One region of the Pseudomonas sp. R1-7 genome, then DNA from elsewhere that is predicted to be linked to it. Evidence: predicted binding sites of a transcription regulator. Region 1 holds the regulator's gene; the other holds the start of a gene.

Region 1 (15,812 bases):
CGGATCAGGGAGCGCAGTTGCTGGCGATCAGCTTCCGGGTAATCGATGACGAATTTTTCCAGGGTGCCGTCATCGCCCGCGATCAAGCGATCGCGCCAGCGTTCCAGGTTGTGGAAGCGCTCGTTGTATTGCCGGGTGGAGGCGTCAAGCTGGTCGAGCAAAACGAGGATGGCGTCAGTGTCCTGGTCGCGCATCAGTTTGCCGATGAATTGCAGGTGCCGTTTACGCGCGATATTCGCGGTGTGCTTGGGCGCATCGGCCAAGGCCCGGCGCAAGGCGTCGGTCAGGGGCAGTTTGGCCAGCAAGTCAGGCTTGAGTGTTGTCAGGCGCTCGCCGAGGTCAACCAGAGCATGCAGCTCGCGTTTGACCTGGGATTTGCTTTTTTCACCCTCGTAGAGGGAGTCGTCGTAAGAATCAACCATGGTGGCAGTCCGCAAAGAAACGCCGCCATGATAACCAGTCGGGGGCCGCTTGTCCGGCCCGGTCGCTAGAAGGCCAAGGGTTTGTACGAAAAATCGCCGCGCAGGCCATTTGCGTTCGAACCGTTACCGAAAGCAGAATTTGAGTGGAGAACACCATGAGTGCAGTTCAAAGCGTCGGCCCGCAAGCATTGCCGGCACTGCAGGAACAAGTCGAGCAGATTCTCGCCGAGGCCAAGCGACAGGGGGCCAGCGCCTGTGAAGTGGCGGTATCGCTGGAGCAGGGACTGTCGACCTCGGTGCGCCAGCGCGAGGTGGAAACCGTTGAATTCAATCGCGACCAGGGTTTCGGAATTACCTTGTACGTAGGCCAGCGCAAGGGCTCGGCCAGCACTTCGGCCAGCGGGCCCGAGGCCATTCGCGAAACGGTGGCCGCGGCGCTGGCGATTGCCAAGCACACGTCCGAAGACGAAGCCTCGGGCTTGGCTGACGCCGCGCTGATGTGCAAGGAGCTGAAGGATTTTGACCTGTTCCACGCTTGGGAGATCACGCCCGAGCAGGCTATCGAACAGGCATTGCGCTGTGAGGCGGCGGCATTCGAGGCCGACAGCCGGATCAAGAACGCCGATGGTACGACGCTCAATACCCACCAGGGCTGCCGCGTCTATGGCAACAGCCATGGCTTTGTCGGCGGTTACGCATCGACCCGCCACAGCCTCAGTTGCGTGATGATCGCCGAGGCCGACGGGCAGATGCAGCGCGACTACTGGTACGACGTCAACCGCCAGGGCACCTTGCTGGCGGACCCGGTGAGCATCGGCCAGAAAGCCGCACAACGGGCAGCCAGTCGCCTGGGCGCACGGCCGGTACCGACCTGCGAAGTGCCGGTGCTGTTTTCTGCCGAACTGGCCGGTGGCTTGTTCGGCAGCTTCCTGTCGGCGGTGTCCGGCGGCAACCTGTACCGCAAGTCGTCGTTCCTCGAGGGCGCGCTGGGCCAGAAACTGTTCCCGGAATGGATGACCATCGACGAGCGACCACACTTGATGCAAGCCATGGGCAGTTCGGCGTTCGACGGCGATGGCTTGGCCACCTATGCCAAGCCGTTCGTGGAAAAAGGCGAGTTGGTGTCCTACATCCTCGGTACTTATTCGGGCCGCAAGCTGGGCATGCCAAGCACCGCCAATGCCGGCGGTGTACACAACCTGTTCGTTACCCATGGCGAAGAGGACCAGGCGGCACTGCTGCGGCGCATGGGCCGCGGCTTGTTGGTGACGGAACTGATGGGCCATGGCCTGAACATGGTCACAGGCGATTATTCCCGTGGCGCGGCGGGGTTCTGGGTCGAGAACGGCGAGATCCAGTTCCCGGTCCAGGAAGTCACCATTGCAGGGAACATGCGCGACATGTTCAAGCAAATCGTGGCGGTGGGGAATGATCTGGAGCTGCGCAGCAATATTCGCACTGGTTCGGTATTGATCGAACGGATGACCGTGGCGGGTAGCTAACACCTCAACGTATAAAACAAAGGCGCGTCATCCATCGAGGTGACGCGTTTTTTTTTGCCGGCAGATTTCCTTTGTACTTCTGTCTCGCTTGTTTTGCTTCTTATTATCATCTAATAATGAATCTCATTCGCCGAGCGGGACCCGGTCATGAGTGTTGCCCTGCACGAACAACCCTACCTTGAAAGCTGGCGCTGGATGAGTCGCCAGATCCGTTGCGCGACGAGTCCGGACGAGCCTCGGCTGATCGAGCATTACCTGGCCGAGGGCCGCTACCTTGCCTGCTGCACCGCCACTTCGCCGTGGATGATTTCCGAAACCGCCTTTCGCCTGCTCCTCGATACCGCCCGCGACGTCGCGCTGCCATGGCATTGGCGCAACCTGTGTCTCGATCAAGCCTGGCGTCCACTGCGCGATCTGGAGCAGCAGTCAAATTGCCGCTGCCGTCTCAGGCGTTGGCAAAGCTATGCCTGGGCACTGGCGACCTGCGCGCTGGAACCATCTATTTCCCTTACTGAACTGGAACAAGGATTCCCCGATGAGTAATACCCGTATCGAACGCGACAGCATGGGCGAACTCCAGGTGCCGGTGGCTGCGCTCTATGGCGCGCAGACCCAGCGTGCGGTGGATAACTTTCCTGTCAGTGGCCAGCGCATGCCGGCGCAGTTCATTCGCGCCCTGATCCTGGCCAAGGCCGCCGCCGCCAGGGCCAACGTAGAGTTGGGACAAGTCAGCGCGGCCCAAGGCAAGGCCATCGTCGATGCGGCCCAAGGCTTGCTGGAAGGCGACTTCATGGAACATTTCCCGGTAGATATTTTCCAGACCGGCTCCGGCACCAGTTCCAACATGAACGCCAACGAAGTGATCGCTACCCTCGCCAGTCGTCTGCTGGGAGAGCCGGTCAACCCGAACGATCACGTCAATTGCGGGCAGAGCAGCAACGACATCATCCCCACCAGTATTCACGTCAGCGCCGCGCTGGCCTTGCACGAGCAGTTGCTGCCGGCGCTGTCGCATCTGGTGCAGGTGATCGAGCGCAAGGCTGAAGAAGTCCATCCCTTCATCAAGACCGGCCGGACCCACCTGATGGATGCCATGCCGGTGCGCCTGAGCCAGGTGCTCGATGGGTGGGCGCAGCAGCTCAAGGCCAATATCGGTCATCTGCAGGACTTGCTGCCGAGCCTGCAATCCTTGGCCCAGGGCGGTACGGCGGTCGGCACTGGGGTCAACGCCCATCCACGCTTTGCCGAATTGTTCAGCCAACAACTGACGCAGTTGACCCAGGTGCAATTTACGCCGGGAACGAATCTATTCGCGCTGATCGGCTCCCAGGACACCGCCGTGGCGGTTTCCGGACAGCTCAAGACCACGGCCGTGTCGCTGATGAAAATTGCCAACGACCTGCGCTGGATGAATTCCGGGCCGCTGGCGGGCCTGGGCGAGATCGAGCTTGAAGGCTTGCAGCCGGGCTCCTCGATCATGCCCGGCAAGGTCAACCCGGTCATTCCTGAGGCCACGGCGATGGTGGCGGCCCAGGTGATCGGCAACGACACGGTGATCACCCTCGCTGGCCAGTCGGGAAATTTCGAACTCAACGTGATGCTGCCGATCATTGCCCAGAACCTGTTGAGCAGCATCACCTTGATGTCCACCGCGAGCCGGTTGCTGGCGGACAAGGCCATCGCCACGTTCAAGGTCAACGACGCCAGGCTCAAGGAGGCGCTGTCGCGTAACCCGATCCTGGTCACGGCGCTGAATCCGATCATCGGTTACCAGAAAGCCGCTGAAATCGCCAAGAAGGCTTATCAGCAAGGTCGCCCGGTCATCGATGTCGCCCTGGAGCACACCGACCTGACGCGCGCCGAGCTTGAGGTCCTGCTGGACCCCGAGAAACTCACCGCCGGGGGTGTGTGACCCCGACACTCATGTGGAGGACCCATCATGGAGCACTGGAAACGTACGATCGAGCGTGCCAATCGCTGTTTCATGCAAGGCGATTTGGTCGATGCTCGCGAAGCCTACCTGCAAGCGCTGGCGTTGGCGCAGGTGTTATTCGAGCGCTGGGCGGACGCGGATGAAGCCGTGGCGGCTTGTGTCGTGTCCCACCACAACCTGGCGGACCTGCACCTGCGCTTGAATCAGCCGGAGGAGAGCGCGGAGTACCTGTGCGCGATCCACCAGCGCCTGCTGACGACCCTGCAGGACGAACGCCTGGCCCCGGCCCTGCGTGCCGCTGCGATGCGCCAGAGCCACAAGACCTATGTCGAATTGTTGAATTTCATCAGCGAGCACGGCGAATACCCACGCACCCACCGCTTGCTCCACGGCGATGCCGCTTCAACCCGGCATCGCGACACCCCTCTTCATTACGGAGTCCATTGAAATGGCTTTTACCCTGCCTGCGTTGCCCTATGCCTACGATGCCCTGGAACCGCACATCGATGCGAAAACCATGGAAATCCACTACACCAAGCATCACCAGACGTACATCAACAACCTCAACGCGGCGGTGGAGGGCACCGAGTACGCCGATTGGCCCGTCGAGCAACTGGTGGCCAGCGTTGAGCAGCTTCCGCAGGCGTTCCAAGCTGCGGTGATCAACCAGGGCGGCGGCCATGCGAACCATTCATTGTTCTGGGAGGTGATGGCGCCCACCGGTGGTGGCCAGCCGGACGGCGCACTGGCGGCGGCGATCGAAGCGCAGCTGGGCGGCATCGAGCGATTCAAGGAAGCCTTCACTAAAGCCGCCTTGAGCCGTTTTGGCAGCGGCTGGGCCTGGTTGAGCGTAACCCCGCAAAAAACCTTGGTTGTTGAAAGCAGTGGCAACCAGGACAGCCCCTTGATGAGTGGCAACACGCCGATACTCGGCCTGGATGTGTGGGAGCACGCTTATTACCTGCTGTACCAGAACCGTCGCCCCGATTACATCAACGCGTTCTACAACGTGATCAATTGGCCAGAAGTTGCACGACGCTACCAGGCAGCGGTCGCTTGAGTCCCTACTAAGTACAATCCAAGGCTGATTATGGACACTGAAACTCTGGCAATAGGTGGCGGGCGCATGTTCCGCTACGCCTTGGGATCGCTGCTGCTGTTGGCCGGGATGACATTGCTGGTGGCGCAGGGACTGGCGTGGCTGGATCTGGAGCCGAAGTTGCTGCGTGCATTGCAAGGTGGCGGGCTTTGCGCCTTGGGCACCGCGCTGGGGGCGGTGCCGGTCCTGGTGATCCGGCGCATGCCCCAGGCCGTAAGCGATTCGCTGCTGGGGTTCGGTGCCGGGGTGATGCTCGCCGCCACGGCTTTCTCGCTGATCGTGCCGGGAATAGCCGCCGCCGAGCAGTTGGGGCTCACGCCTTGGGCTGCCAGCGGCCTTATCTGTTTTGGCATTCTTTCAGGGGCGTTCGGGCTGTATCTGGTGGACCGCAAGGTGTCGGCCAGCCCCGAAAGGCTGATCGCCGCGCCAGGACGCCCGATCATTGCGCCGCGGATCTGGTTGTTTGTCTTCGCCATCATTGCCCATAACATCCCTGAAGGAATGGCCGTTGGCGTCTCGGCGGGCGGCGGCATGCCGGACGCCGACAGCCTGGCGATGGGCATCGCCTTGCAGGACGTCCCGGAAGGGCTGGTGATCGCGCTGGTGCTTGCGGCTGCGGGAATGTCACGTGTCAGGGCTTTTATGATCGGCGCCGCGTCAGGGCTGGTCGAGCCGGTGTTCGCGCTGCTGTGCGCCTGGCTGGTCAGCCTGGCCGAGGTGCTGTTGCCGCTTGGACTGGCGTTGGCCGCAGGGGCGATGTTGCTGGTGGTGACCCATGAAGTGATCCCCGAATCTCGCCGCAATGGTCATGAGAAGCTGGCGAGCCTGGGATTGCTGGTGGGTTTTTGTCTGATGATGGTGATGGATACGGCGTTGGGGTGACAAGCGGTCCCTTCGCCGAAGTGCTCCAGTGCCGGGCGGTTACTCGCCTTCATCGAAATAGTTGTTGATCAACGCCACCAAGGCATCCATCGCTTCTTGCTCTTGTTCACCTTCAGTGCTCAGGTGGATCTTGGTGCCTTTGCCTGCGGCGAGCATCATCATCGCCATGATGCTTTTACCATCGACGGTGGTCTCAGGGTCGCGCCCGACCCTGATCGTGACATCCGGAAACTGACCCGCCACACCGACGAATTTCGCTGACGCTCGGGCATGCAGACCCAGCTTGTTGATGATTTCAATTTCCCGAGCAGGCATCGCGGTGTGAATCCTTTAGCTGAGGTCGCGGTGGCGAACCTGGACGTTCTTCAGGGATTGTTGCAGGAGCTGACCCAGGCGTTCGGTCAGGTAGACGGAGCGGTGATGTCCACCGGTACAGCCTATGGCGATCGTGACGTAGGCGCGGTTGCTCGCGGCAAAGCGGGGCAGCCATTTGAGCAGGTAGCTGGAGATGTCCTGGAACATCTCCTCGACATCCGGCTGGGCAGCCAGGTAATCGATCACCGGTTGGTCCAGCCCGGACTGCTCGCGCAGTTCCGGCTTCCAATAAGGGTTGGGCAGGCAGCGGACATCGAATACCAGGTCGGCGTCCACCGGCATACCGCGCTTGAAACCGAACGATTCGACGAGGAAGGCGGTACCCGGTTCCGGCTGGTTCAACAGGCGCAACTTGATGGTGTCGCGCAGTTGATACAGGTTCAGGTTCGTGGTGTTGAGCTTGAGGTCCGCCAGGTCCGCGATGGGGCCCAGCAGTTGGCTTTCGTCATGGATGGCTTCAGCCAGGGAGCGGCTGGCATTGCTCAGCGGATGACGTCGACGGGTTTCGGAGAAGCGCTTGAGCAAAGTTTCTTCATCGGCATCCAGGTACAGCACGTCGCACTGGATATGCCGGTTGCGCACTTCCTCGAGCAGTTCGGGGAATCGCGACAGATGGCTGGGCAGGTTACGGGCATCGATGGACACGGCGACCAGCGGTTGCGCCAGTTCGGTGTGGATCAGGGCGCGCTCGGCCAATTCCGGAAGCAGGCCTGCCGGCAAATTATCGATGCAATAGTAGCCGTTGTCCTCGAGCACATTGAGGGCGGTACTTTTACCGGAGCCGGAGCGGCCACTGACGATGATCATGCGCATGTTTAATGACCGCTCTGCTCGTCCAGGACAACCTGATACAAAGCTTCGTTACTCGGTGCGCTGCGCAGTTTTTCACGCACTTCCTTGCGGTCCAGCATGCTGGCGATCTGGCGCAGCAGCTCGAGGTGCGCATCGGTTGCCGCTTCCGGAACCAGCAATACGAACAGCAGGTCGACCGGCGCGCCGTCGATGGCGTCGAAATCTATGGGGGCTTCAAGGTGCAGCAGCGCGCTGATCGGCGCTTCACAGCCCTTGAGGCGGCAATGGGGAATAGCGATGCCGTTGCCAAAACCGGTGGAACCGAGTTTTTCACGGGCAATGAGGGCCTCGAAGACATCCTGCATCACCAGATCAGGCACCTCGCGGTGGATCAGGTTGGCGATTTGTTCGAGGGCTTTCTTTTTACTGCCACCCGGCGCGTTCACTTGGGAACGGCCGGGGGTCAGGATGGTTTCTAGTCGGATCATGGATTGGGGGGGTTAACGACCGGTTGCGCCCTGGAGGAGGCTCTGGGTCTTTTCCTTATGCTTTTTGAGTTGGCGATCCAGCTTGTCGGTCAGCAGGTCAATCGCGGCATACATGTCTGAATGCTCTGCGTTGGCAACCACTTCTCCGCCGGGAATATGCAGCGTGGCTTCGATTTTCTGCAGCAGCTTTTCGACGTTCATCGTGACTTGCACATTGGTGATCTTGTCGAAATGCCTTTCCAATCGGTCGAGTTTTTCGCCGATGTAGGTGCGCAGGGGTTCGGTCACTTCCAGTTGGTGTCCACTGATGTTGACTTGCATACAGCTTCTCCTTCGTTGCCAGTGCATAAAGCGGCAGGCTGGGTTGCCTGCCACTGGAACGCTGTGGCGTGGCCCGTTACATCAACCGCTTGCGTTCGCTCGAAGGTGCGATCCCGAGGGATTCGCGGTATTTGGCGACGGTACGGCGGGCCACCTGAATGCCTTGTGCCTCCAGTAAACCAGCGATCTTGCTGTCACTCAACGGCTTTTTCTGATTTTCCGCGGCGACCAGTTTTTTGATGATCGCGCGGATGGCCGTGGACGAGCATTCGCCGCCTTCGGAGGTGCTGACATGGCTGGAGAAAAAGTATTTCAATTCATAGATGCCCCGCGGGGTATGCATGAATTTCTGGGTAGTGACGCGTGAAATCGTCGATTCGTGCATGCCCACCGCCTCGGCAATGTCATGCAGGACCAACGGTTTCATCGCTTCGTCGCCATACTCCAGGAAGCCGCGCTGATGCTCTACGATCTGGGTGGCAACCTTCATCAGGGTTTCGTTGCGGCTCTGCAGGCTCTTGATGAACCAGCGCGCCTCCTGCAATTGGTTGCGCATGAAAGTATTGTCGGCGCTGGTGTCGGCACGTTTCACGAAGCCGGCGTACTGGGCATTGACGCGCAGCTTGGGCACCGACTCCTGGTTGAGCTCCACCAGCCAACGATCGTTGTGCTTGCGCACGATCACGTCGGGAACCACATATTCGGGTTCGGTGGATTCGATCTGCGAGCCGGGGCGCGGATTGAGGCTTTGCACCAACTCGATGACCTGGCGCAGCTCATCTTCCTTGAGCTTCATGCGGCGCATCAGTTGGCTGTAGTCGCGGCCGCCCAACAGGTCGATGTAATCGGTGACCAAGCGCTTGGCTTCAGTCAGCCAAGGGGTCTTGGCGGGCAGTTGGCGCAATTGCAGCAACAGGCACTCGCCCAGGTTGCGAGCGCCGATGCCCGCGGGTTCGAACTGCTGGATGCGGTGAAGGACGGCTTCGATTTCGTCCAGCTCGATGTCGAGCTCGGGGTCGAATGCTTCGAGAATTTCTTCCAGCGTCTCGTCCAGGTAGCCCTGATTGTTGATGCAATCGATCAGGGTCACGGCGATCAGGCGATCGGTATCGGACATCGGCGCCAGGTTCAATTGCCAGAGCAGATGACTCTGCAGGCTCTCGCCGGCGGAAGTGCGGGTGGTGAAATCCCATTCGTCGTCGTCGCCGCTGCTCGGCAAGCTGCTCGCGCTGGTCTGATAGACGTCTTCCCACGCAGTGTCCACGGGCAGGTCGTTGGGAATGCGCTCGTTCCATTCACCATCTTCGAGGTTATCCACCGTAGGGGCGGCTTCCTGCTGGTAGGACGGTTCCTGGATCTCGGGGGTGGTTTTCTGTTCGACGTTGTCGGCCAGTGGATCGGTGTTGTCGAAGTCGTCGCCTTCTTCCTGGCGCTCGAGCATCGGATTGGATTCCAAGGCCTCCTGGATTTCCTGTTGCAGATCCAGGGTCGACAATTGGAGCAGGCGGATGGCCTGTTGCAGCTGCGGTGTCATCGTCAGCTGCTGGCCCATTCTCAAGACTAGCGATGGTTTCATGGCAGGGGCTAAACACCTTATTTGCCGGCGCACATGCGCCATCCACTACAGGGCGCCGGAGCGCCAAACTTAAGCAAATTATATGCCTGAAACCGAGGTGTTTGCCTAGGGCGTCGTCACAATAAAATTGGCAACGCCCGGACGATTCGCCAGGCACTTGCGCTTACAGGCGGAACTCATGACCCAGATAAACTTCCTTCACCAGTTCGTTGGCCAGGATGGTGGCGGAGTCACCTTCGGCAATCAACTGGCCATCGTTGACGATATAGGCAGTTTCGCAGATATCCAGTGTTTCGCGAACGTTGTGGTCGGTGATCAACACGCCGATCCCCTTGGCCTTGAGGTGGTGGATGATCTGCTTGATGTCGCCGACCGAAATCGGGTCCACGCCGGCGAAGGGTTCGTCGAGTAGAATGAATTTCGGCGCGGTGGCCAGGGCGCGGGCGATTTCCACGCGACGACGTTCACCGCCGGACAGGCTCATGCCGAGGTTGTCGCGAATGTGGCTGATATGGAATTCCTGCAGCAGGCTTTCCAGCTCCTGGCGACGACCGGCCTTGTCGAGCTCCTTGCGGGTCTCGAGAATCGCCATGATGTTGTCGGCAACCGACAGTTTGCGGAAGATCGACGCTTCTTGTGGCAGATAGCCGATGCCAGCCCTTGCCCGGCCGTGCATCGGCTGGTGGCTCACGTCCAGGTCGTCGATCAGTACGCGACCCTGATCGGACTGGACCAGGCCGACGATCATGTAGAAACAGGTTGTCTTGCCGGCGCCGTTGGGGCCGAGCAAGCCGACGATCTGGCCGCTGTCGATGGACAGGCTGACATCGCGCACAACCTGGCGGCTCTTGTAGCTCTTGGCCAGGTGCTGGGCTTTCAGAGTTGCCATTACTGGGCCTTCTGCTCGTCGGTTTTCTTTTTCGGCTGGATCACCATGTCGATGCGCGGACGCGCCTCGGTGACCTTGCTGCCAGTGGCGCGACCGGCGCTGGCCAGTTTCTTGACCGTGTCGTAGACGATTTTCTCGCCTTGGGTCACGTTGTTGTCCTTGTCGACGACCTTGGCGCGATCGATCAATACAACTCGGTCCTGGGCGGCGTGATACTGGATGGTGACACCGTAGCCTTGCACGGGCTTGGTGTCGCCTGCGGTTTGCAGTTGTTCGAAGTAGGCCAGGTTGCCCACCGAAGTCACTACGTCGATGTCGCCGGATTGGGTGCGGGTGATGGTCACGGTGTTGCCGGTCACCTTCATCGAGCCCTGGGTAATGATCACATCACCCTTATAGGTGGCGACACCGTTCTTGTCGTCCAGTTGCGCGTCGTCGGCCTGGATACGGATAGGCTGGTCGCGGTCGTTGGGAAGGGCCCAGGCGCTCGCGCTTCCCAGTGCTGCGCCCAGACTGAGCAAAATAGGGAGGGTTTTAGCGAGCTTCATACTGTCCTCTTACTTTCGATAGCAGGTGTATCCTGCTTTCCTTCAAATACGCCTTCATTCCCGTGCCGGTCGATACGCCGCCAGCGCCGTCGATTCTAACGGGTTGCTCGGTCTGCGCATATTCTCGTTGCGGGAAGACCGTCATGCGACTGGTGGTGATGAGGGTCGTACGGTTTTTTTCGTCGGTCCGGGTGATGCGCACCGAGTCGATCAGTTCGACTTCGGTGCCGCCGGGATTGACCTCGGCGCGCTCGCTCTGGACATGCCATGGGAATTCGGTGCCCCGGAACATGTTCAGGTCCGGTTTGGTGACCAGCGTGATATCAGTCGCCTTTACGTGATCGACCTTGTCGGACGTCATTTCGTACTGCAGTTTGCCGTCGGGCAAGTATTGCAGGGTATGCGTATTGGTTGCGTACCAGTCGATGTTTTCCTCGACCTTGGGCGCCGGCTGGTCCAGGAAGCGTTCCGGGCTGATGTTCCAATAGCCCACCGCGGCGAAAATCGCCGCAATACAGCCGAACACCAGGAGGGTGCGAATCTTCTTGCTTAGCATAAATGGCTCACAGGTATGCGGCGTTGGCCGCTTCGAGGTGGCCCTGGGCACGCAGGATCAGTTCACAGAATTCGCGGGCTGCGCCTTCGCCGCCCTTTGCCGTGGTGACGCCATGGGCATGCTCGCGCACGAACGCCGCGGCGTTGGCCACGGCCATGCCCAGGCCGACCCGGCGGATGACCGGCAGGTCTGGCAGGTCGTCACCCAGGTAGGCGACCTGTTCATAGCTTAGATTGAGTTGGCCAAGGAGCTCGTCCAGAACCACCAGTTTGTCTTCGCGGCCCTGGTAAAGGTGCGGGATGCCGAGATTCTTCGCCCGCCGCTCCACCACCGGGGTCTTGCGACCACTGATAATGGCGGTCTGCACGCCTGAGGCCATCAGCATCTTGATGCCTTGGCCGTCGAGCGTGTTGAAGGTCTTGAATTCGCTTCCGTCTTCGAGGAAGTACAGGCGGCCGTCGGTGAGTACACCGTCGACGTCGAATACGGCGAGCTTGATTGTCTTGCCCCGTTGCAGCAGGTCGGTCGTCATTACATTACTCCAGCACGCAGCAGGTCGGAGAGGTTGAAGGCGCCGACCGGGCGGTCGTCGTCATCCACCACTACCAGTGCGTTGATCCTGTGGTCTTCCATGATTTTAAGGGCTTCGGCGGCCAGCATGTCGGCACGGGCGGTCTTGCCGTGAACGGTCATGACTGCATCGATGGTTGCGTTGCGGATATCGATCGCGCGGTCGAGGGTGCGGCGCAGGTCACCGTCAGTGAAGATCCCGGCCAGCTTGCCGTCGGCTTCGAGAATTACGGTCATGCCCAAGCCTTTGCGCGTCATTTCCATCAGCGCATCCTTGAGCAGTGTGCCGCGTTGGACCTGCGGCAGCTCTTCGCCGGAGTGCATCACGTTTTCGACTTTCAGTAGCAGGCGACGGCCCAGCGCGCCGCCGGGATGGGAAAAGGCGAAATCCTCGGCGGTGAAGCCACGGGCTTCCAGCAGGGCCACGGCCAGGGCATCGCCCATGACCAGGGCTGCGGTGGTGGACGAGGTCGGGGCCAGGTTCAGCGGGCAGGCTTCGTGTTCGACATGAACATTGAGGTTCACCTCGGCGGCCTTGGCCAGCGGGGAGTCCGGGTTGCCGGTGATGCTGATCATCTGGATGCCCAGGCGCTTGATCAGTGGCAGCAACGTGAGGATTTCGTTGGTCGAGCCGGAGTTGGACAGGGCCAGGATGACGTCGTCCCGGGTAATCATGCCCATGTCGCCGTGGCTGGCCTCGGCCGGGTGGACGAAAAAGGCCGTCGTGCCTGTGCTGGCCAGCGTCGCGGCAATCTTGTTGCCGATATGGCCTGACTTGCCCATGCCGACCACGACCACGCGGCCCTTGCTGGCCAGAATCATCTCGCAGGCGCGTACGAAATCAGCGTCGATATGGGCCAGCAAGCCTTGTACGGCTTCGAGCTCGAGGCGGATGGTACGTTGTGCCGATTGAATCAGGTCGCTGGATTGGCTCATGTCAGATCGTATAGCCCGATGAAAAGGCGGCGATTATAGCGGCAATGATCGATTCCCTCACGCTAGTTCGTCACGCTTTGTTCGAACGGTTGCAAGGTTGGACACAAAATGTGCTGATTTACCTTAAGCCAGGCTTAACGGGCGGGGGGTTGGCCTTGGGCGCCTGGCGGTTGCAGTGATATAGTTCGCCGCCGATTCGTGTGCTCGGCGGTTCCGGCGTTAGCCGGTTGGCCTGGGCATTCGGATATGAGGCTGCATCGCAAGGAGTTTAGATGAGTGCCGACAACGCCTACGCGGTCGAGCTGAAGGGACTGTCCTTCAAGCGAGGGACGCGCAGCATTTTCAATAACATCGATATTCGCATCCCGCGTGGCAAGGTGACCGGCATCATGGGGCCTTCCGGGTGTGGAAAGACCACGCTCCTGCGGCTGATGGGGGCACAACTGCGCCCCAGTGCCGGCGAAGTCTGGGTCAATGGCCAGAACCTTCCAGAGCTTTCGCGCAGCGATCTGTTCGATGCGCGCAAGCACATGGGCGTCCTGTTCCAGAGCGGTGCGCTGTTCACCGACCTCGATGTGTTCGAGAACGTGGCGTTTCCCCTGCGTGTCCATACCGAACTGCCGGAAGAGATGATCCGCGACATTGTCTTGCTGAAATTGCAGGCAGTCGGGCTGCGTGGCGCCCTGGACCTGATGCCGGACGAGCTTTCCGGCGGCATGAAGCGTCGCGTGGCGTTGGCTCGGGCGATTGCCCTCGATCCGAAGATCCTCATGTACGACGAGCCTTTCGTTGGCCAGGATCCCATTGCCATGGGTGTGCTCGTGCGGCTGATCCGCCTGCTCAACGATGCGTTGGGCATCACCAGCATCGTGGTGTCCCATGACCTGGCCGAAACCGCGAGCATCGCCGACTACATCTATGTCGTCGGCGATGGCCAGGTGCTGGGGCAGGGCACGCCCCAGGAACTGAAGGATTCGGACAACCCACGCATCCGCCAATTCATGAAAGGTGATCCGGACGGTCCGGTGGAGTTCCATTTTCCGGCCACGGATTACCGTACCGATCTGCTGGGGAAGCGCTGATGCGCAAGAAACCATTAATAGAAAGAATCCGCCTGTTCGGCCGTTCCGGCATCGACGTGCTGGCCGTGCTGGGGCGTTCCACGCTGTTCCTGATGCACGCGTTGCTCGGACGCAATTCGACCGGAGGCGGTTTTAGCCTATTGGTCAAGCAATTGCATTCGGTGGGGGTGATGTCCCTGGTGATCATCGTTGTCTCGGGCATCTTCATCGGCATGGTACTGGCGCTCCAGGGCTTCAGCATCCTGTCCAGCTATGGGTCGGAGCAGGCAGTCGGGCAAATGGTCGCGCTGACATTGCTGCGCGAGCTCGGGCCGGTGGTAACGGCGCTGCTGTTCGCCGGACGAGCCGGATCGGCGCTGACAGCCGAGATCGGCAACATGAAGTCCACCGAGCAGTTGTCCAGCCTGGAAATGATCGGTGTCGACCCGCTCAAGTACATCATTGCCCCACGCCTGTGGGCCGGCTTCATTTCGCTGCCGGTGCTGGCAATGATCTTCAGCGTCGTGGGGATCTGGGGCGGCTCCTGGGTAGCCGTCGATTGGCTGGGGGTCTATGAGGGTTCCTACTGGTCCAACATGCAGAACAGCGTCGACTTTCTCGATGATGTGCTCAACGGCGTGATCAAGAGTGCCGTATTCGCTTTCGTGGTCACCTGGATCGCCGTTTTTCAAGGTTATGACTGTGAGCCCACGTCAGAGGGGATCAGCCGTGCCACAACCAAGACCGTGGTCTACGCCTCGCTGGCCGTCCTGGGCCTTGACTTTATTCTGACCGCCTTGATGTTTGGAGATTTCTGATGCAAAACCGCACCCTGGAAATCGGTGTCGGCCTTTTCTTGCTGGCTGGCATCCTGGCTTTGCTGCTGCTGGCCTTGCGGGTCAGTGGCCTGGCGCCGACCGCGAGCACCGACACCTATAAACTTTATGCTTACTTCGACAATATTGCCGGTTTGACGGTCAGAGCCAAGGTAACCATGGCCGGTGTCACCATCGGCAAGGTCACGGCAATCGATCTGGACCGCGACAGTTTTACCGGTCGGGTGACGCTGCAGCTGGAAAAACGCGTGGATAACCTGCCGACCGACTCCACTGCATCTATCCTCACGGCTGGGCTGTTGGGTGAGAAATACATCGGTATCAGCGTGGGTGGGGAAGATAGCTTGCTCAAGGACGGCGGGACCATCCACGACACGCAATCGTCGCTGGTGCTAGAAGACCTGATCGGTAAATTCCTGCTCAATACCGTTAGCAAAGACGCCAAATGAGGAGCTTTTGAATGATCTCTATCCTGCGACGCAGCCTGCTGGTCCTGCTGGCGGCCCTGCCGCTGATGGGCAATGCCGTGGCGGCGCCTTCGGCGCACGACATCATCCAGGACACGACGACCCGACTGCTGGCGGACCTTGCCGCCAATAAAGAGAAGTACAAGCAGGATCCGGGTGCGTTCTACGACGCACTGAATGGAATCGTCGGCCCGGTCGTGGATGCCGACGGCATTTCCAGGAGCATCATGACCGTCAAGTATTCGCGCAAGGCCACCCCGGCGCAGATGACCCGCTTCCAGGAAAATTTCAAGCGCAGCCTGATGCAGTTCTATGGCAACGCCTTGCTTGAATACAACAACCAGGGCATCACCGTTTCCCCGGCCAAGGATGAGAGCGGCAACCGCACCAGCGTCGACATGCAGGTCAAGGGCAACAACGGCGCTGTCTATCCCGTGTCCTACACACTCGAGAAAATCAACGGCGAGTGGAAGGTACGCAACGTGATCATCAATGGCATCAACATCGGCAAGCTGTTCCGCGATCAGTTCGCCGACGCGATGCAGCGCAATGGCAACGA
Region 2 (15,812 bases), 1.2 Mb from region 1:
TGCTGAACAACAACTTCAAGGAAGTTGATGAGTTCAAGGCGATGACCGCCGGGGTGGCCACGATATTCGTGCGCAGCGGCGACGATTTCATTCGCGTCAGTACATCGGTCAGCAAGCAGGACGGGACAAGGGCCATTGGCACTGTGCTCGACCGCGCCGGCCCGGCTTATGGCCCGGTGATCGGCGGCCAGAGCTACATCGGCCGAGCCTTGCTTTTCGGACGTTTCTACATGTCGCAGTACACCCCCGTACGCGACAGCAGCGGCAAGATCATTGCGGTGTTGTATGTAGGATTCGATTACACCGATGCGCAGAATGCGCAATTCGAGAACCTCAAGCGCTTCCGCATCGGCCAGACCGGTTCGCTGGCGTTGTTGGACGAACAAAACAAATGGCTGGTGCTGCCGGCTGGCGTGCAGGCACAGGACAACGCTACCGCGGCCATCAAAACGTTGATTACGAAGCCCGGCAAAGGTGCGTTCTGGGCCGACACCGCTGAAGAGTTCTACAGCGTCGCCGTGCCGTTCGAGGACGGGCCTTGGGCCGTCGTGGCGAGCATGCCGAAAACCGAGATCAACGCAGTGACCTGGAGCGTCGGCACACAACTGGCGATCGGCAGCCTGCTGGCCATGTTGCTGGCGGTAGGCGCGGCGGTGTGGCTGTTGCGCAGCAAACTGGCTCCGCTTGGTGACTTGGTGCGTCAGGCCGAAGCATTGGGTGCCGGCGACCTGAGCGTGCGCCTGAATGTATCGAGCCACGATGAAATCGGCCAACTGGCCCGTGCGTTCAACCAGATGAGCCAGGCCTTGTCGACCATGGTCGAGCACATCCGCAAAGCCTCGCAAGAGGTCAACAGCCGTGCCCAGGCGCTGTCCGGCTTGTCCAGCGGCGCATACGAAGGGATGGAGCAGCAGTCCGGCGAAATCACCAGCATGGCCGGAGCAGTGGAAGAGTTCAGCGCCACCTCGCTGAACATCGCCGACAACATGGGCAATACCGAACGCCTGGCCCAGGACAATGCCCAGCAAACCCGGATCGGTCGTACCTCGATGGACGAAGCATCGTCGTCCCTGGAGCAGATCGCGGGTGCCTTGAACAGCACTGCCACGGTCATCAACACGCTGGGCCAGCGCTCCCAGGAAATCGGTGGCATCGTCGGGGTGATCACCTCGATTGCCGAGCAAACCAACCTGCTGGCGCTGAACGCCGCCATCGAAGCCGCCCGAGCCGGCGAACAAGGTCGTGGTTTTGCCGTCGTGGCCGACGAGGTTCGTAGCCTGGCCTCGCGCACTCGCCAGGCCACCGATGAAATTTCCGGGATGATCAACAGCATCCAGCAAGAAACCGGCAACGCCATCAGCACGATGGAGAAGGGCAATCTGCTCATGCAGGAAGGCTTGTCGCGTAACGCCAACGTGGCCTCGGCCCTGGCGCGCATCGATGAGCAAAGCCGCTCCGCCGGTCAGCAATTCGCTGCGATCACCACCGCAACCCAGGAACAAAGCAGCACCGCGACGCTGCTGAGCAGCAACTTGCAGAGCATTGCGATGGCTAACAGCGAACAGCGCGAAGTGGTGTCGAACCTGGCGATCACCGCCAAGGAACTGGAAAAACTGGCGCAGGACCTGCGCAAGGAAGTCGATCGGTTCCGCTGAATTCCATCAATAGCGAGCTTCCCCAATCCCGCTATGTTGATCGTTCCCACGCTCTGCGTGGGAACGATCAACATTAGAAGCTTCCCATAGCCTTTGTGGGAGCGAGCTTGCTCGCGATGGCGGCTTCCCAGCCACATCTCTATTGCCTGACCCACCGCTTTCGCGAGCAAGCTCGCTCCCATAAAAGCGCCTCCCACTTAAGCCTCCAGCCTTGAGTTTTTAAGGAATTTGCTGTTTTTTGGCTTGCTGAAACGTTTCTCCAAGTCTATAAAATCCGCACAACTCCAAGAAAAGGCCGTTTCCATGAATTCCCTCAGACTCTTCGTTGCCCTCGGCGCCTTGGGCGCAGCTTCCCATGCGATGGCGTGGGATTACGTCCTGCTTGACACCGATAAGGCCGCCCAACCCTGGCAAATCACCAGCCAGCAACTCGGCGTGAAAACCGACAAGCCGTTTTCCGTGACGATGCGTACCCTCCATGGCGGTCGCCAGGAGGGCGTCAGCATCGTCGACATCGACAACGGCACTCTGAAGCTCTCAGTCGTCCCTACCCGCGGCATGAACGTGTTGCAGGCCTCGGTCGGCGATGTACGCATGGGCTGGGATTCGCCGGTCAAGGAAGTGGTCAATCCAGCATTCATCGAGCTTAACGGCCGAGGTGGCCTGGGCTGGCTCGAAGGCTTCAATGAGCTGGTGACTCGCTGCGGCTACGAATGGGTCGGCCATCCGGGCATGGACAACGGTGAGCTGCTGACCCTGCACGGGCGCGCCGCAAACATCCCGGCGAACAAAGTAACGTTGCACATCGATGAAAAACCACCTTACGCCATCACGCTGCGCGGCGAGTTGAAGGAGCAGGCATTCAAGAAGGTCGACTTCTCGGTCCAGACCGAACTGGTCACCGAACCCGGTAGCGTGACCTTTGCCCTCAACGATACGCTGACCAATAATGGCGATTATCCAAAGGAATACCAGGCGCTCTACCACAGCAATTTCAGCACGCCGTTCCTGGAACAGGGGGCTCGCTTCGCAGCGCCGGTCAAACAGGTCTCGCCGTTCAATGACAAGGCCAAGGGTGACCTGAAGGATTGGACCACCTATCGCGCGCCCACCAAGGACTACGATGAGACGGTCTACAACGTCGTGCCTTACGCCGACGCCAAGGGCGATACGCTGACTGTGCTGCACAACAAGGCCGGAAGTCTCGGCGTGTCGGTGGGCTTCAACACCGGTACGCTTCCAGTGTTTTCCCTGTGGAAGAACACCGACACCCAAGGCCAGGGCTATGTGACCGGCCTGGAGCCTGGCACCAGCTTTTCCTATAACCGTCGCTACCAGCGTCCGCTGGGCCTGGTGCCCAGCATCGCACCGAAAGAGCGCAAGCAGTTCCAGATCCACTACAGCCTTCTGGCTGACAAGGGGGCGGTGGACAAGGCCCTGAAGCGCATCGATGACATCCAGGGCGATCGGAAAACCGAGGTGCGCGACACGCCGTTGGTGGACCTGAGCAAGCCGTGACCCTTTTCATGGCGTTGCGGGTCGGTATTGGAGGGCTTCGGCCAGGTGCTCACGGCTGATCCGTTCCAATTGTTGAAGGTCGGCCAAGGTGCGGGCGACCTTCAGCAAGCGGTGGGCGGCCCGCAGCGACAGGGTCAATCGTTCGCAAGCGGTTTCCAGCCAGGCTTCGTCGGTCGGGGACAGTTTGCAATGGCGGCGCAACCCCGGAAGGTCGAGAAAGGCGTTGGCGCAGCCTTGACGGGTTTGCTGGCGCTCGCGGGCTTCGGCCACGCGCTCGGCTGCTGTGGCGGTATCGTCACCGGGTACGCCCTTGGGATTGAGCGCCGTGGCTTCCCGCGCCACGGTCAGGTGCAGGTCGATACGGTCGAGCAACGGACCGGACAGCTTGTTGCGATACCGCTGCACCATGTCCGGCGTGCAGCAGCAGCGCCCGCTGGGCTCGCCGAGATATCCACAGGGGCACGGGTTCATGGCCGCGACCAACTGGAAGCGCGCTGGAAAGCGCACGCGATCCCGGGCACGCGAAACCACGATGTGTCCCGACTCGAGGGGCTCCCTCAAGACTTCCAAGACCTTTCGGTCGAACTCCGGTAGCTCATCCAGGAACAGCACGCCGTGGTGGGCGAGGGTGATTTCCCCCGGTTGCGGCTTCGACCCGCCACCCACCAGCGCCGGACCGGACGCCGAATGATGTGGCTGGCGAAACGGCCGTTGCGGCCAATGACTCAACGGTACACCGCTGGCGACGGACTGTATTGCCGCGACTTCCAGGGCTTCGCTTTCGATCAGCGGCGGCAACAACCCCGGTAAACGGCTCGCCAGCAATGTCTTGCCTGTGCCCGGCGGGCCACTGAACAACAAGTTGTGAGCCCCCGCCGCGGCGATCAGCAATGCGCGCTTGGCCCCGGCCTGGCCTTGCACTTCGCTGAGGTCGGGATAGGGTTTGCTGGCCGAGAGCAGCCCGTTGGACACGAAGGGCTCGACGGGGGTGTGGCCGTTGAAGTGCGCCACCGCTTCGAGCAGGTGGTCCACGGCAATCACTTTCAGCCCCGACGCCAGGCACGCTTCCTCGGCGTTGGCCCGGGGCACCACCAGCATGCGTCCAGCCTTGCGTGCCGCCAACGCTGCGGGGAGCACGCCGCGCACCGGTCGTACGGCGCCGGACAATGCCAGTTCGCCGAGGCACTCCACGTCGTCCAGCATCAAGGTCGGCACCTGCACGCTGGCCGACAGGATCCCCAGGGCAATCGCCAGGTCGAACCGGCCGCCGTCCTTGGGAAGATCTGCCGGCGCCAGGTTCAGGGTGATGCGCCGCGCTGGGAAATTGAGCCCCGAATTGATGATCGCGCTGCGCACCCGGTCCTTGCTTTCCTTCACCGCCGCTTCCGGCAAGCCGACCATCGTCAGCGACGGCAAGCCATTTGCCAGATGAACTTCAACGGTAACGGCAGGGGCTTCGACCCCCACTTGGGCGCGGCTGTGGACGATGGCGAGCGACATGTAGCGTTCCTTGACTGTTGGAGAGCCGCGTCCTGCGGCCCTTGAAGATTAGTCCGGCGAAACTGAGCCGGCAGGTAGATTTGCGGCGAAATCTTCGCAGGATATTACCGGGGCGATGGCTTCATCTTTAAGGATAACGTTGCGACCCAGCAGTCCTGCTCCGGCAATTCCAGTGTGCTGGAGCCGGGCCTGCTGAGGGAGCTGATCGAGGAGGTGGTGCGCATCAGCAATGTCGCTGGCGCGGCATAAGATGACGCTGGTGCAGGAGCTCAACGATATCCCGATGATGTCGCTGGACATGCACAGACCCTGCGGATATTGGTCAACCTGATCAACAACGCCAAACAGGGCCGGTCATGCTTGCCTCGGGGCAGTCGCAAAAAGCCGCGAGTGGTTGAGCTGTTTATCGTGGCGTCGAAGCCAGGCGCTCTTCCAGCTCGGCCACCTTCGCTTCCAGGCTCTCGAGCCGCGCCCGAGTGCGGGCCAGCACGACCATCTGGCTGTCGAATTCTTCCCGGCTGACCAGGTCCAGCTTGCTGAACCCGCTTTGCAACAAGGCCTTGAACTGGCTTTCGATTTCATTCCTGGGGAGTGGCGTGTCGCCGCTCAGCAGGCGGGAGGCGTGGCCGCTCAGGGCGTCGAGTAGATCTTTGGGCGCGAGCATGTCAGGTGTCCTGGAAACAATGGCGGGCAGTGTATCACGCAGTGTCTATAGTCAATTCGCGGGTCGGGTTGCACGCTTTTCGCGCACAGCTCCGGGCACCGTCGCACCGTTGTTGTGCGTATCGCTCCGGTTCGTGGCGCGGCGCAGGCCGGCGCAACGGGTAAAGGGTTGAAATCAGGGGGGTTGGGTGCAGATGGCAAGCTTTCTGCTTAGTGGCTGATGACCCATGCACTGATGCAGTCGCTGTGACGAATGCAGTGCAGCAGGCGGAGCGGGGAGTTTCGTCAGGAGTAGTCAGCTGGCACCGGTCGGGCAACTTGGGCCGACGACGCGTTACAAAGCCAGGCACTGCGCTTAGACTTGAGTCGGGTTTGTTTTCCTGGGGCAAGTCCACCAATTCGGGAGAGAGTTTCATGAAGCTAGTCACTGCCATCATCAAGCCGTTCAAGCTGGACGACGTACGCGAGTCGCTGTCCGAAATCGGCGTGCAGGGCATTACCGTTACTGAAGTCAAAGGCTTCGGGCGGCAGAAAGGTCACACCGAGCTGTATCGCGGCGCGGAATACGTGGTCGATTTCCTGCCCAAGGTGAAGATCGATGTCGCCATCGACGACAAGGATCTTGATCGGGTCATCGAAGCGATTACCAAGGCCGCCAACACCGGCAAGATTGGTGACGGAAAGATCTTCGTGGTCAATCTGGAACAGGCCATTCGCATCCGTACCGGCGAAACCGATACCGACGCTATCTAAGCCGTCAAACCCAACGCCCCAGGAGAAAACAATATGACTCTGCGTAAATTCGCAGGGCTAGGAGCCCTGTTGTCCTTCGTAATGCCTGGCCTGGCCATGGCGGAAGAAGCGGCAGCCCCAGTCCTCAACTCCGGCGACACCGCCTGGATGTTGACTGCCACGATTCTTGTCCTGTTCATGACCATCCCTGGCCTTGCGCTGTTCTACGGCGGCATGGTTCGGTCGAAAAACATTCTTTCGGTGATGATGCAGTGCTTCGCCATTACTGGTCTGATCAGCGTCCTGTGGGTCATCTACGGCTACAGCATCGCGTTCGACACCACCGGCATGGAGCAGGGCGTCGTCAATTTCAATTCCTTCGTGGGCGGCCTGGGCAAGGCGTTCCTCGCGGGCGTCACGCCAGCCAGCCTGACCGGCCCGGCGGCGCTGTTCCCTGAAGCAGTGTTCATCACCTTCCAGATGACCTTCGCCATCATCACCCCGGCGCTCATCGTCGGTGCGTTCGCCGAGCGGATGAAGTTCTCCGCCATGCTGATCTTCATGGGCGTGTGGTTCACCCTGGTGTATGCGCCGATTGCGCACATGGTCTGGTCCGGTAACGGCGGCCTGATGTGGGATTGGGGCGTGTTGGACTTCGCTGGCGGCACCGTGGTGCATATCAACGCCGGTATCGCGGGCCTGGTAGCCTGCCTGGTGCTGGGTAAGCGCAAAGGCTTCCCGACCACTCCGATGGCGCCACATAACCTCGGCTACACCCTGATGGGCGCGGCCATGCTGTGGGTGGGCTGGTTCGGTTTCAATGCGGGTTCCGCTGTCGCCGCCAACGGCACCGCCGGCATGGCGATGCTGGTGACCCAGATCGCTACCGCTGCGGCGGCGCTGGGCTGGATGTTTGCCGAGTGGATCACCCACGGCAAGCCAAGCGCACTGGGCATCGCCTCGGGTGTCGTGGCCGGCCTGGTCGCCATCACCCCCGCTGCCGGCACCGTGGGCCCGATGGGCGCCTTGGTCATCGGACTGGCAGCCGGTGTGGTGTGCTTCTTCTGCGCCACCACCCTCAAGCGCAAACTCGGTTATGACGACTCCCTGGATGCCTTTGGCGTGCACGGCATCGGCGGTATCCTCGGCGCGATCCTGACCGGCGTGTTCGCTGCTCCGGCGCTGGGTGGCTTCGGCACCGTGACCGATATCGGCGCGCAAGTGTGGATTCAGTTCAAAGGTGTCGGTTTCACCGTGATCTATACCGCGGTCGTGACCTTCATCATCCTCAAGGTACTGGACGCCGTCATGGGCCTGCGTGTCTCCGAGGAAGAAGAAGCTGTAGGCCTGGACTTGGCCCAGCACAACGAGCGTGGCTACAACCTGTAAGCAACGCGCAAAAAAAATGCCCGGTTCGCCGGGCATTTTTTTGCCTGGAATTTGTCATTGCTCACAAGACGGGCCGGTTTTTTCCGACGCCATTTGTTGTGTATGCGACATGGGTTTTTCTACCGCCAAAGACTTACATCGAGGCAGGAATATTAGGCCCTTTGTTTTTTTCCAGAGCGCGCTAGAATGCGCGCCGAACGTGCGGAGATCTGTATGTGGCAACAGACGCTGATAACCCTGCGGGCGAGGCCCCGGGGCTTTCATCTGGTGACGGACGAGTTGCTCGCCGGCCTGCCTGAACTCAAGGCCTGTCGTGTCGGTCTGTTGCATCTGTGGCTGCAGCACACCTCGGCCTCGTTGACCATCAACGAGAACGCCGATCCGGCGGTACGTCGAGACTTCGAACGATTTTTCAATCGGCTGATCCCACAAGGAACCGCCGGCTATGAGCACAACGACGAAGGCCTGGACGACCTCCCGGCGCACTTCAAGGCCAGTGTGCTGGGATGTCAGCTCAGCCTTCCGGTAACGGCGGGACAGTTGGCGTTGGGTACCTGGCAAGGCGTTTATCTGGGCGAGCACCGAGATCATGGCGGTGCTCGCAAAGTCCTCGTCACCTTGCACGGTGAAGGGGCATGACCGCTGATTGTCGGCGGATCTTGAATTTTTTCTGGCAGCCTTCGACAGATGGCGAAGCTGGGCTATAACTAATCTGCTTTTCGCAAGTCATGAGGTAGAACATGAGCGACGATGATCTGGAAAACGACGACCTCGAAGTAGGTGACGAGGACGAGACCGAAGAAGGCCTGGAAGCGGCGGCTGAAGATGTTGCTGACGACGACGGTGCCGATGTTCCGGTCCCGACTGCCAAAGGCAAGGCCAAGGCCGCGGTATCGGTCGACGAGCTGCCAAGCGTAGAGGCCAAGAACAAGGAGCGTGATGCGCTCGCCAAGGCCATGGAGGAATTCCTGGCCAGGGGCGGAAAGGTGCAGGAAGTGGAGGCCAACGTGGTCGCCGATCCGCCCAAGAAGCCTGACAACAAGTACGGCAGCCGCCCTATCTGAGTATCTGCCCTTGCTTGCTGAAAAAGCCCGCCGTCGCTGCGGGCTTTTTCATGGATGCGGTTTTTAAGCCTGGCGCATTCCTTGTGGGATTTGTGCCGGCATAGCGCCGAAGTGCACCGTTCCTCCAGGGCTCAGCGATGGCTATGCCACCCTGCCAATAATCCGGGCAGTTCGGTCAGGCTGCGGATTTCCGCGTCCGGCGCATGATCGGCATCCCATGTCTTGCCCGCCGGGTTGAACCAAACCGCGCGCAGGCCGGCCTGCTGGGCGCCGGCGATGTCGTCGCCAGGGTGATCGCCCACGTGCACGGCGGTTTGCGCCGTGGCGCCGCCCCTTTGCAGGGCTTCCTGGAACAATCTTGCATCAGGCTTGGCAATACCGATGTCTTCGGCGCACAAGGCGAACTTGAAGTAGTCCGCCAGCCCCAGGCGACTCACATCGGCATTGCCGTTGGTGACGACGCCAAGGGCGAAATGATTGGCGAGGATTTCCAGGGTCGGCTCGACATCGGGAAAAATGTCCAGTTGATGACGCGCATGCAGGAACGCCTCGAATCCTTGGTCCGCCAGTTCCGAGGCCCGCCACTGGTCGTAGCCGGCATCTTGCAGCGCCCGGAACAGCACGCGCCGGCGCAGTGCACTGATGCGGTGCTTGAGGTTGGGTTCTTCGCTGAGCACTTGGGTGCGGATCGTCCACAGGCGCTCCACCGGAAAATCACCCAGGTCGGGTGCGTTGTCGGCCAGCCATTGGCGTAAAACGGCTTCAGCGCTGGCGATCACCGGGGCGGTGTCCCATAGCGTGTCGTCCAGGTCGAAAGTGATGAGCTCGATGGTCATGATTCGTCGCCCTTGATGCGTTTGGCCCTGGGGTGGGCACTGTCATAGACCGTCGCCAGGTGTTGGAAATCCAGGTGGGTATAGATCTGGGTGGTCTTGATGTCCGAGTGGCCGAGCAGTTCCTGGACGGCGCGCAGGTCTTGGGAAGACTCCAGCAGATGGCTGGCGAACGAATGCCTGAGCATGTGCGGGTGCAGGTTCTGCCCCAGTTCACGTTCGCCAGCGGCCTTGACCCGCAATTGGATGGTCCGCGGGCCCAGCCGGCGGCCTTGCAGGCTGACGAATACCGCGTCATCGACCGGATTGGTCATCGCTCGCAGCGGCAACCACAGTTCCAGGGCTTCCCGGGCCTTGCGGCCGATGGGCAACAGGCGGGTCTTGCTGCCTTTGCCGAGTACCTGGACCATGCCATCGGCCAGGTCCAGTTGGTCCAGGTCCAGCCCCGTCAGCTCGGAAAGCCGCAGGCCGGAGGAATAGAAGAGCTCAAGGATCGCCTGGTCCCGGCGCGCCATGAAGTCATCCTCGACGGCGCCATCGAGCAATTGCAAGGCACGGTCGGTGTCGAGGGTCTTGGGCAACCGGCGTTCGCCTTTCGGCGGTGCCAGGCCGGTGGCCGGGTCGTGATCGCACAGGCCTTCGCGGTTCAGGTAGTGATACAGGCCACGCACCGCCGATAACAATCGCGCGAGGCTGCGGGAGGATTGTCCCTGTTGGTGCAGGCGGGCAACGAGGCTGCGCAGGCGCTGGATGTCCAGGGCCGCCCAGCTGTCGATGTTCTGCTTCTGGCACCAGCCCAGTACTTTTTCGAGGTCGCGGCGATAGGCCGACAAGGTGTGAGGCGACACCTGGCGCTCACTGCGCAGGTGTTCGCAGTAGGCGTCCAGTTGCCGCTCCATCCTCAGCGTACCGAACGCAGCGAACCGGCAACCCGTGGCAGGACCCGGCCGGTGACTTCGGCGATGTAGCTCAGGAACAGTGTGCCCACCGAGCTCTTGTAGTGCTGCGGATCGCGACTGGCGATGGCCAGCACGCCATGCACGCCCTGATGGGCAATGGCGACGACGGCGGTGGAGCCGATCTGCTTGCGCTGTTCTTCACCGAACAGGAAGTCCAGCTCATGCTCGCGCAGGCTGCCGCTGACGCTTTTGTTTTCCGTGAGCAGGCCGCCTATGGCTGTCTGCGCGTCGGCGTGGGTGACCCAGCGCCCCACTGGCATGGCGTTATCGCCAAACAGGATCAGGCTGACGAAGGGCACCTGGAAGTCTTGGCGCAGGCTGTCTTCGACGCTCATCACCAGGTCTTCCAGGGTACTCGCGTCCATCAAGGCAAGAATCAGTCGACGGGTCTTGTCGAAGAGCCGGTCGTTGTCCCGGGCGACGTCCATCAGGTGCGAGAGGCGATGGCGCATTTCGATGTTGCGCTCACGCAGGATTTTCATCTGGTGCTCGACCAGCGACACGGTATCGCCGCGCCGATGGGGGATCCGCATCGTTGCAAGCAGGTCTTCGTGCTCGACGAAGAAGTCCGGATGCGCCTCCAGATACGCGGCCACGGCCGCAGCGTCCGGAAGGCTCGGGGATTCGTCGGGCTGCGGTGCTGGAACCTTTGGCTTGTCGGTCATGGCTTTGGCTCACTCAAAGACGAACTTGTCCTTCGTATACACGTACGGCCGGGCCGGTCATCATCACCGGTTGGCCTGGGCCTGCCCATTCGATGGACAGGCGTCCGCCGGGCAGGTCGATCAGCAATGGCGAATCCATCCAGCCCTGGCTGATCGCGGCGACGGCGGCGGCGCAGGCGCCGGTGCCGCAGGCCTGGGTTTCCCCAGCGCCGCGTTCCCAGACGCGCAGTTGGGCGCGGTGGCGATCGACGACCTGCAGGAAGCCCACGTTTACCCGTGCCGGAAAGCGCGGATGATTTTCGATCTTCGGCCCCAGCGTGTGCACCGGTGCGCTGTTGATGTCGTCCACGCGCAGCACCGCATGGGGGTTGCCCATGGAGACTGCCGCCAGTTCCACCGGGGTGCCGTCGACGTCCACGGTATAGCTCAGGGCCTGAGCCGGTGCCTGGAATGGGATATCCGCCGGCACCAGGCGCGGGGCGCCCATGTTGACGCCGATCTGGCCGTCGCTGCGCACATCCAGTTCGATGATGCCGCTTTTGGTCTCGACGCGAATCTGTCGCTTGGCGGTCAGGCGCTTGTCCAGCACGAAACGGGCGAAGCAGCGCGCGCCGTTGCCGCACTGCTCTACCTCCGAACCGTCGGCGTTGAAGATCCGGTAGCGGAAATCCACGTCCGGGTTGTTCGGTGCCTCGACAATCAGCAACTGGTCGAAACCGATACCGGTGTGCCGGTCGCCCCATTGCTTGGCGTGCTTGGGCAGGATGTGCGCGTGCTGGCTGACCAGGTCGAGGACCATGAAATCATTGCCCAGGCCGTGCATCTTGGTAAAACGCAGCAGCATGGTATTACTCCGGCAGCAGGCTTTCGCCGGCAAACAGTTCGGCTACCGTCTCGCGGCGGCGTACTTCGAATGCCTGATCACCGTCCACCAGCACCTCGGCGCAGCGGCCGCGGGTGTTGTAGTTGGAACTCATGACAAACCCGTAGGCGCCCGCCGAATGCACGGCCAGCAGATCGCCTTCTTCCAGCGCCAGCGCACGGCCTTTGGCAAGGAAATCGCCGGTTTCGCAGATTGGCCCGACGATGTCGTAGTCGCGGGCCGCGGTGTCGCGCGGGCGTACGGCGGTGACGTCCATCCAGGCCTGGTACAGCGCCGGGCGGATCAGGTCGTTCATGGCCGCGTCGACGATGGCAAAGTCCTTGTGCTCGGTGTGCTTGAGGTATTCGACCTGGGTCAGCAGCACGCCGGCGTTGGCGACGATATAGCGGCCTGGCTCGAACATCAGGGCCAGGTCACGGCCTTCAAGGCGTTCGCGCACGGTCTTGATGTAGTCGGCCACCAATGGCGGCTCCTCATCGCGATAACGCACGCCGACACCGCCACCCAGGTCGATGTGACGCAGGTAGATGCCGCAATCGCCGAGGCGATCCACCAGCGCCAGCAGGCGGTCGAGGGCGTCGATGAACGGTTCGAGGGTGGTCAGTTGCGAGCCGATGTGGCAATCGACACCCAGCACTTCCAGGTTCGGCAGTTGGGCGGCGCGAACGTACACATCCTCGGCGTCGGCAATGGCGATGCCGAACTTGTTTTCCTTGAGGCCGGTGGAAATGTACGGGTGGGTGCCGGCGTCGACGTCCGGGTTCACGCGCAGCGAGACCGGCGCACGAACGCCCAGCTCGGCGGCGACGACTTGCAGGCGCTCCAGCTCGTCGGTGGATTCGATGTTGAAGCAATGCACGCCGACTTCCAGGGCGCGGCGCATGTCTTCGCGGGTCTTGCCGACGCCGGAGAACACGATTTTGTCGGGGCTGCCGCCAGCGGCCAGCACACGCTCAAGCTCGCCACCGGACACGATGTCGAAGCCGGCGCCCAGGCGTGCGAGGACGTTGAGCACGCCCAGGTTCGAGTTGGCTTTTACAGCGAAGCACACCAGGTGCGGCATGCCTTCGAGGGCATCGGCGAATGTCCGGTATTGGGCTTCGATGTGGGCACGGGAATAAACGTAGGTCGGCGTGCCGAAACGTTCGGCGATCGCGGACAGGGCAACCCCTTCCGCGAACAGCTCCCCGCCACGGTAGTTAAAAGCGTCCATGGCGGTCCCTTAGTAAGTGGTCTGGGTGTCGTGCGCGTGGGATTTGGATTGCGACGACTTGGCCTGCTCTTCAGGGGACTTGCTGTCATCAGGCAGGTACAGCGGACCTTTTTGACCACAGGCTGTCACAAGGCAGGCAACCGCGACGAGCGCAGCAAGGGAAGAGATCAGGCGCTTCATGGCGAAATCCTTGAAAATGCGTTAATTGCGCCGGAGTATACCGGCCACCCGACAGCTTGCCTATGCAACGGGGCGCCCGTCCGGCGGGCCTTGTACTCCAAGGGCTCGCGTTCGGTGGACAATGTTCAGCGCCCACGGGCCCTTGGTCGTTATCCTTTGCATTCAGCCGGGCGCGTCCGTATCTTGCGGCGCTTGAGCCCGTCAGACAATTTTGAGGTTGCCGCAATGAGTTTGTCCGAAGCCCGTTTCCACGATCTGGTCGATGCGACCCAGCAAACGCTGGAGGATATCTTCGACGAAAGCGACCTGGACATCGACCTGGAAATTTCCGCCGGTGTACTCACCGTCAAGTTCGAGAACGGCACCCAGTTGATTTTCAGCCGCCAGGAGCCGTTGCGGCAATTGTGGCTGGCGGCGGTGTCCGGTGGCTTCCACTTCGACTATGACGAGGAAAGCGAACGCTGGATGTGCGACAAGAGCGAAGAGCAGTTGGGCGAGATGCTCGAGCGCATCGTCAAGCAGCAGGCCGACGCTGAAATCGATTTCGAAGGCTTGTGATTCCGTGACCCAGAACGTCCCGGCGCGGCCGCCCAAGCCGCTCTACAGCAACGTCAGCCCGGCCGTGCCGTCGCCTTGCACCAGTGTGTGCAAGCTGGATGAGCACAAGGTCTGTCTGGGTTGTTTCCGTCATGTGGAAGATATCCGCGAATGGCGCTCGGCTGATGATGAGCGTCGGCGGGTTATTTGTGCCGAGGCGGCCAGGCGAAAATCGCCGGCTTGACCCCTTGGGTTGTATATTTTTTGAGCTGTGGTAGTGTCCAGCAACGCCTCAACTCATCGAGGCGAGTGAAAACCCCGCCTTTATGTGGCGGGGTTTTGCTTTTTTCGTGCAGAAGAAAGGAGTCTGCCTGGATCATGACCGCACCTTCCATCACCCTTACTCGCCTGGACGTGCAGCGTCTGGAGCGCCTGATCGACAGCCTGGATGAAACACTCCCTGGTGTGATCGCCTTGCAAACCGAACTGGATCGCGCCGAGACCCTGGTGGGCCACGATGAAGTGCCCGCCGACGTCGTGACCATGAACTCGCGAGTGCATTGCCGCGAGGAAAGCAGCGGCAAGGATTACCACCTGACGCTGGTTTATCCACAGGACGCCAACGCCGACGAGGGCAAGATTTCGATCCTGGCACCGGTTGGCAGTGCCTTGCTGGGCTTGAAGGTAGGCCAGCACATCGACTGGCCGGCCCCGGGTGGGAAGACTTTGAAATTGACGTTGCTGGAAGTCGAGTCCCAACCGGTCAATGGCGGCGACTGCACTTTCTGAGCCCCGTCAGACCTGGATCAGCGCCTCGTTCAGCGCATGTTCCAGGTCGGCTTTGTAGCGCAGGTACAGAATGCTTGAGCACGCGCCGTCGCCCACCAGGCCGGAGAGGTCAAGGTCGGTGATATAGCAGCGGTAGCGTTCGGCTTCGCGGCGCTGCCCGACGATTTCCCTGGCGACCACCTGGAACAGTTGGTCGCCATGCTCCAGTTCCGAAAATTCCCGCTGGTCGCAATACAGGGTGACGTGCACCTGCCCGTGCGCTGCTTTGCCGATGATCCCTTGTACGTCGTAAAAGGGTTTATTAACGGGCGTCTGCGGTGCCTGCCGTGATTCGACCCGCCGGGCCCGCCCGTTCCCCGAAGGCAGGAGCTGGTAATACAGGATTTCCAGCGCCAGCGGCTGGGCAACGTCCATCGGCAGCAGCGCATCGCGGCGGTACAGCACCGATTGCAGGAAACGTTGCAGCGGCACCAGCAGGCTTTGTTCATCGTGATATGGCAATCGCTGTTGCCACAAGGCATTGAGTTCATCGAGCACATACAGCTCGGCTTCGTCTTCGTAGACCCTGTAGAACACCTGGATGCACTCGGGTTGACCCATGGGCAGGATCAGCGCCACGTCGTGTTCTTCGAGCGCCATTGAATCCAGGTGCAGCGGGCTGTAGGCGGTCAGCTCTTCTGCGAGATAATCCATCAGCGCCGACAGGCTGCCCAGCGCCACATGGTTGACTTGGCCCGGCACCAGTTCCAGTACGTGATAGTGCTGCTGGACTTGCAGCAGATACCGGTAGTTGAGTTTGCTCAGTAGCAAGGCTTGGGTGGTCTCGATGACTTCTTCGACCCGGCGCGCAATGAATTGCGCGCGGTTATGACAGAAGCACCGGACCTGCACGCGCGGTTGGCGTTGTATCGTGGGCAAGGCGTTGAGGTAGTCGCGCAGGCAATCGAGCAGGGCGTGCTCGCCATCGAAGCGGTTGACCAGTACTTCATTCCAGCTATTGAGCGTGACCTGGTCGAGGGTGAGCACCAGGTTTTCCCGAACCCCGGCGTAGCTCAGGGAGTCCGTGCGCTCGGTGGTCATGAGGATGTTCAGGTCGCGGTGATGCTTGAGTGGATCGACGCCGACGTTTACCAGGATCAGCACTTCGCTGGGTACGCTGGCGTGCAGCAACTGGACTTCATCGACCGTGGCCAGGGGCAAGGCGATGGCCTGTTGCAGGCTGCCCAGCAGGT

What was found. The regulator sigma-54, encoded in region 1, starts transcription at its own class of promoters, with help from an activator protein. The targets are predictions, from matches to a motif close to ANTGGCATNNANNTTGCTNT.
Region 2: glnK (P-II family nitrogen regulator) is a predicted target of sigma-54. The motif match lies at 5,530-5,549, and genes of this name have one in related genera.

Annotation. Positions count from the first base shown of each region.
Region 1 covers NZ_CP071661.1:1,041,703-1,057,514, forward strand. The annotation lists gene yjgA (ribosome biogenesis factor YjgA) at 1-422, opposite strand, end outside; gene pmbA (metalloprotease PmbA) at 578-1,924, shown strand; gene J3P79_RS04545 (FagA protein) at 2,072-2,467, shown strand; gene J3P79_RS04550 (class II fumarate hydratase) at 2,460-3,836, shown strand; gene J3P79_RS04555 (hypothetical protein) at 3,864-4,304, shown strand; gene J3P79_RS04560 (superoxide dismutase) at 4,306-4,917, shown strand; gene J3P79_RS04565 (ZIP family metal transporter) at 4,948-5,838, shown strand; gene J3P79_RS04570 (HPr family phosphocarrier protein) at 5,878-6,153, opposite strand; gene rapZ (RNase adapter RapZ) at 6,169-7,026, opposite strand; gene ptsN (PTS IIA-like nitrogen regulatory protein PtsN) at 7,029-7,493, opposite strand; gene hpf (ribosome hibernation-promoting factor, HPF/YfiA family) at 7,506-7,814, opposite strand; gene J3P79_RS04590 (RNA polymerase factor sigma-54) at 7,891-9,390, opposite strand; gene lptB (LPS export ABC transporter ATP-binding protein) at 9,554-10,279, opposite strand; gene lptA (lipopolysaccharide transport periplasmic protein LptA) at 10,279-10,827, opposite strand; gene lptC (LPS export ABC transporter periplasmic protein LptC) at 10,814-11,383, opposite strand; gene J3P79_RS04610 (KdsC family phosphatase) at 11,391-11,915, opposite strand; gene J3P79_RS04615 (KpsF/GutQ family sugar-phosphate isomerase) at 11,915-12,889, opposite strand; gene J3P79_RS04620 (ATP-binding cassette domain-containing protein) at 13,162-13,971, shown strand; gene mlaE (lipid asymmetry maintenance ABC transporter permease subunit MlaE) at 13,971-14,768, shown strand; gene mlaD (outer membrane lipid asymmetry maintenance protein MlaD) at 14,768-15,235, shown strand; gene J3P79_RS04635 (MlaC/ttg2D family ABC transporter substrate-binding protein) at 15,247-15,812, shown strand, end outside.
Region 2 covers NZ_CP071661.1:5,775,419-5,791,230, reverse strand. The annotation lists gene J3P79_RS26270 (methyl-accepting chemotaxis protein) at 1-1,655, shown strand, start outside; gene J3P79_RS26265 (aldose 1-epimerase family protein) at 1,959-3,173, shown strand; gene J3P79_RS26260 (YifB family Mg chelatase-like AAA ATPase) at 3,180-4,673, opposite strand; gene J3P79_RS26255 (hypothetical protein) at 4,722-4,973, opposite strand; gene J3P79_RS26250 (accessory factor UbiK family protein) at 5,077-5,337, opposite strand; gene glnK (P-II family nitrogen regulator) at 5,751-6,089, shown strand; gene J3P79_RS26240 (ammonium transporter) at 6,123-7,457, shown strand; gene J3P79_RS26235 (secondary thiamine-phosphate synthase enzyme YjbQ) at 7,671-8,096, shown strand; gene sutA (transcriptional regulator SutA) at 8,198-8,521, shown strand; gene J3P79_RS26225 (HAD family hydrolase) at 8,653-9,357, opposite strand; gene xerC (tyrosine recombinase XerC) at 9,354-10,253, opposite strand; gene J3P79_RS26215 (DUF484 family protein) at 10,256-10,978, opposite strand; gene dapF (diaminopimelate epimerase) at 10,992-11,822, opposite strand; gene lysA (diaminopimelate decarboxylase) at 11,827-13,074, opposite strand; gene lptM (LPS translocon maturation chaperone LptM) at 13,084-13,254, opposite strand; gene cyaY (iron donor protein CyaY) at 13,480-13,812, shown strand; gene J3P79_RS26190 (DUF1289 domain-containing protein) at 13,817-14,035, shown strand; gene rnk (nucleoside diphosphate kinase regulator) at 14,170-14,580, shown strand; gene J3P79_RS26180 (class I adenylate cyclase) at 14,587-15,812, opposite strand, start outside.